One region of the Pseudomonas sp. G3-39 genome, then DNA from elsewhere that is predicted to be linked to it. Evidence: riboswitches for the same ligand, from Rfam matches in the RefSeq annotation. Region 1 holds a riboswitch; the other holds the start of a gene.
The links. Region 1 has a riboswitch for cobalamin ahead of cobO (cob(I)yrinic acid a,c-diamide adenosyltransferase). Riboswitches for the same ligand answer to the same signal wherever they lie in the genome.
Positions count from the first base shown of each region.

Region 2: linked by a shared signal. The riboswitch ahead of ACOYXG_RS14465 (CbtB domain-containing protein) and the one ahead of cobO (cob(I)yrinic acid a,c-diamide adenosyltransferase) in region 1 are both predicted to bind cobalamin.

Region 1 is NZ_CP186497.1:1,735,304-1,737,691, forward strand. Features, by position in the region: gene ACOYXG_RS07855 (PQQ-dependent sugar dehydrogenase) at 1-111, opposite strand, end outside; gene ACOYXG_RS07860 (hypothetical protein) at 178-762, opposite strand; cobalamin riboswitch at 927-1,156, shown strand; gene cobO (cob(I)yrinic acid a,c-diamide adenosyltransferase) at 1,238-1,849, shown strand; gene ACOYXG_RS07870 (cobyrinate a,c-diamide synthase) at 1,846-2,388, shown strand, end outside.
Region 2 is NZ_CP186497.1:3,268,954-3,271,341, reverse strand. Features, by position in the region: gene ACOYXG_RS14475 (cobalamin biosynthesis protein) at 1-81, opposite strand, end outside; gene ACOYXG_RS14470 (CbtA family protein) at 78-776, opposite strand; gene ACOYXG_RS14465 (CbtB domain-containing protein) at 788-985, opposite strand; cobalamin riboswitch at 1,109-1,330, opposite strand.

The sequences.
Region 1 (2,388 bases):
CAGCTTCGGTGACGGACCGGTGCCGTCAGAAACTTGCAGGCTGGAGGATTCACCGCAGGCGGCGAGCCCTCCGGCGAGGGCGATGACGAGAGCGAGTTGGGTTTTGCGCATTACTGATCTTCCCTATGAATGCATGCCTAATCATAGAGGAGTGCGCGCACCCGATGGTTCAACCGCTCAACCACGGGCCTCTTTGAACAGCACGGCGATGCCTGGGTGATAGTTACCCGCTTCGCTGCGCAACTTGCGGTAGGCGTAGGGGAAATACCAGGCCACGGCGCAGCAGTGTTCCTTTTGCAGGTCGTCGACCATGTCCTGCAACTCTTCGGGGCTGGCGCTGTGTTGGGCTTTTTGCGGGGCGACGAACAGGCAACCGAGCTTGAGGTCGCTGGCAAAACTGATGCGTTTGGCGTCGCTGGTGATGTCCAGCAGGGCCTGGGTCAGATTAAGGTTGTTGACCCGTGGCCAGCGCTGGGTCGCCTGAAGGTAGGCGCGGTCTTCGGCGCCGGCGATGAACAGATCGGCGCGGGCATTGCGCTCGCCATCCTCGTTCTGCTTTCGGGTCGAGGTATCACAAAGGGTCACCAGCTCGGCCATCCAGGCTGCCGCGGAGAGCAAGCCGAGATTGGCTTTCTCGTCATGCCAGTAAGGGGTGTCGTTGTCGCCGCGAATGGCGTTGTAGCGGTCGATACAGTCAAACCAGCGTTCAAGCATCGGGCGCAGGAATTCCAGGCGCGGGTTGCTGATGATCATGCCTTGCATCGTCATCATCCTTATTGTTGTGGTGTGCTTTTTCAAACAAAAGCATGGCTCTTTGATATCACTTGTCTCAGTGTGGCACAAGATTGGCGTCAGATAATTGATCGACGGCAGTTATTCGCCCGACGGCCCCCTCTTTAATTGACGCTCCACCCCCAACCCTCTAACCTTCGCGGCTTGTTTCAGGTGCTCTGTGACGCGTGTCGACAGAGTGAAACAGGGAAGCCGGTGAGGGTTGTCTTCAGGCGAAGCACGATCACGATCCCGGCGCTGCCCCCGCAACGGTAAATGAGTGAAAACTGTGCATTGAGCCACTGTGTCGACGACGCGGGAAGGCGCGCAGTCAGGCGATTCGCCGCTCGTGAGCCCGGAGACCGGCCTGATCCATCCAGCGGCATCACGGTGGGCGATGCCAGGCTTTTTGCCGTCTATTCTTGTGCCTGCCCGCCGTTATCCAGCCTCAACGGAGAGCTCCCCCATGACCGATTCCCCCGAGCGCGACGAACGCCATCTGGCGCGTATGCAGCGCAAAAAAGCCGTGATCGACGAACGCATCGCCAATTCGCCTGACGAATGCGGTCTGGTGCTGGTGCTCACCGGCAATGGCAAAGGCAAAAGCAGCTCGGCGTTCGGCATGCTCGCCCGCGCCATGGGCCACGGCATGCAGTGCGGCGTGGTGCAGTTCATTAAGGGCCGCAACAGCACAGGCGAAGAACTGTTCTTCCGCCGTTTCCCCGAGCAAGTGCGCTTTCACGTGATGGGCGAGGGTTTCACCTGGGAAACCCAGGATCGCCAGCGTGACATCGCCGCCGCCGAAGCCGCGTGGGAAGTGTCCCGCGAGCTGCTGCGTGATCCGTCGATCGGCCTGGTGGTGCTGGACGAACTGAACATCGCCCTCAAGCACGGCTACCTCGATCTGGATCGAGTGCTCAGTGACTTGCAGGCGCGTCCGCCGATGCAACACGTGATCGTCACCGGTCGCGCGGCCAAGCCGGAAATGATCGAGATGGGCGATACCGTCACCGAAATGGGCATGCTCAAACACGCCTTCCAGGCCGGCATCAAAGCGCAGAAAGGCGTCGAACTTTGAATCAACCACGTCACTGCCCGGCGGTACTGATCGCCGCGCCGGCCTCCGGTCAGGGCAAGACCACCGTCACTGCCGCGCTCGCTCGCTTGCATCGCAACCGGGGGCGCAAGGTGCGCGTGTTCAAGTGCGGCCCGGATTTCCTCGACCCGATGATTCTCGAGCGCGCCAGCGGTGCGCCGGTGTATCAACTGGACATGTGGATGGTCGGCGAGCAGGAAAGCCGCCGCCTGTTGTGGGAAGCCGCCGCCGAAGCCGATCTGATCCTGATCGAAGGCGTGATGGGCCTGTTCGACGGCACGCCGTCCAGCGCCGATCTGGCGCGGCATTTCGGTGTGCCGGTGCTCGGCGTGATCGACGGCACCGCCATGGCCCAGACCTTCGGCGCATTGGCGTTGGGGCTGGCGCGTTACCAGCCGGACCTGCCGTTTGCCGGCGTGCTGGCCAACCGTGTCGGCACCTTGCGTCATGCGCAATTGCTCGAAGGCAGCCTCACCGAAGGTTTGCGCTGGTACGGCGCATTGTCCCGCGAGACCGGGATC
Region 2 (2,388 bases), 1.5 Mb from region 1:
CGCGCGCAGCGTGCTGACCGGGCAGCCGCGCTGGCAGCCCAGGCCGACCACAAAGGTCGGCGCTGCGCGGTCATCGGTCATGCGTGGTATTGACCATCGCTTTTGCGGCGGAACAACCAGGCGCTGATCAGGCCCAAGGCCAGCCAGAACGCCACGTTGGTCAACTGCGAAGCGATTTTGAACTGAGTTTCCAGCGCCTCCGGGGCGAGCATCGAATGCACTTCCGGTTGCGGCGCGCCGATCACGTGCGGCACGGCGAGGATCGCCACGCCGAGCAGCTTCATCAACCAGTGGCGGCTGAACACAATCAACGCCAGGCCAACAGCGGTGGAAGCGGCGGTGCCGATCCACCAGGTTTGCCGCGACGCCAGATCGGCTGCAGCGGTGCCCGGCAGTTCAGGCGGCAGGCCCAGGGTCGGTGCGAGCACGAAGGTCGCGTAACCGGCCAGGCCCCAGAGCAGGCCTTGCGAGGTTTTGGTCGGTGCACGCAGGGTGTACAGGCCAGCGAGCATCAGGGCGAAACCGACCGCCACCACCAGATTGCCGCCGGTGGTCGAGACCACGCGTTGCCAGCCGTCTTCCGGCTCCCAGGCTTCGGCGTCATGGGTGTGTGCGGCCGTGCCGGCGGCGTGTTCGTGAACGGCCACCGGTTCGGACTTCTCGAAGGTTTCGGCCTGCAGAATCAGCGGCGAGACCCAGAAGCTTTGCAGCAACGTCAGCAGCAGGGCGGCCAGCAGGCCGGTGAAGCCTGCGGTTTGCGCGATACGCTTGATCATGTCGGCAGGTCTCAGTGGCACGGGAACGCGGCGCTGTGGCGGGTATCGTGAGCGGCGTTGTGCACCGCTTCGATGTGCGAGAAACCGGCGAAGTACACAAGGCTGGCACCCAGAATCGACGCGAAGATCGCGGCGGTCAGGCGTTGGCTCAAGGTGGCGGTGCTGGAGATTTTGTCGGTGTTGCTGCCGGTGCTGCTGATGATCGACATGGCGCTTCCCTCTGGAGTGTCAGCGGGTGATATAGAGCGCATGAAAACCCCTGCGAGTCGGGCACGCAAAGGTTCGAACAGCGCCCGCCCACCGCGGGTTTGTTATGTTCAGCGACGCAAACTGCGCACTGTGTGTTGCGGGCCGGTCTCCGGGCTCACGAGGGGTTGGCGTCTGGCCGACCTGCAAGCGTCACCTTCCCATGCCGCGTTGGCACAGTGGATCTGACGCTTCGCTCGCTTACCGTTGCGGGGGCAGCACCGGACTGACATGGCTTTGAGTAAAGCACATGATTCACCGGTTTCCCGTTTCACCCTGTGAAGGGCACCCGTAACAAGTTGTGTAGGAGAGCATGGGTTGGGGATTTGAGTCAATTGAATGGGTATGGGGGTATATCCGTTGCTGCGGTAACGGCTTCCTATGGTTCCGCCCTTACGGCGGGTCACTTTTGGCAAACGCCCCAAAAGTAACCAAAAGGTCTGTGCCCTGACGTTCGGCCCTCGCCTAGGCTCGGGTTCCTTCGCTGCGGGATTCATCCGGGGGGCAGCGCCTACGGTTTGCTTCGCTGCACCTCCTCTCGCTGTGTTTGGCTGCGCCAAACGGTCGCTGCGCTCCCCCCCCCCGGATAAACCCCTCCACTCAGCCTGCCGACGGGCCCTCAGATCAAAAGCTTTACTCGAGCTAACGCTCATCGTGTTGAGTGGGGCGGCTTCGCCGCATGGGGTGCACGCTTTCAGCCTGCTGGCGATGGCGGCCTGACAGCCGACCAATTTCTAACTGATCACACCCGATCCCACTGTGGGAGCTGGCTTGCCAGTGATGGCGGCCTGACAGCCGACCAATTTCCAACTGAACACACCCATTCCAACTGTGGGAGCGAGCTTGCTCGCGAAGGCGGCCTGACAGCCGACCAAATCCCAAACTGAATACACCCAATCCCCTGTAGGAACTGCCGAAGGCTGTGATCTTTTGATCTGCTTTGGCTTTGCTTTGGCTCTAGCTCTTGATTTGGCTTTTGATCTTCAGCCCCTTCGGCAGGCCGAGCGTAGGTGTTCATCCGGGGGTTAGGCGCGCAGCGCCATGCGGCGAAGCCGCATCTATCGAGAGGAGGTGCAGCGAAGCAAACCGGAGGCTATGCCCCCGGATGGACACCGTAGCGAGGGAACACTGAGCCTAAGCGAAGTGCCGTACGCCGGGGCAAAGCCTTTTGGGTTACCTTTTCGGCGTTTGGAAAAGGTGACTCGCTGTAAGAGCGAAACCGCCAGCGGCGACACCCGCAGCAACGGATATGCCCCCAATCCAAAAAAACCAAACCCCTTAACCCGAAGTCTGGCAAAAGTGACCCGCCGCAACGGCGAAACCGTAATCAGCAACCCCCGCAGCAACGGATAAGCCCCCAATCCAA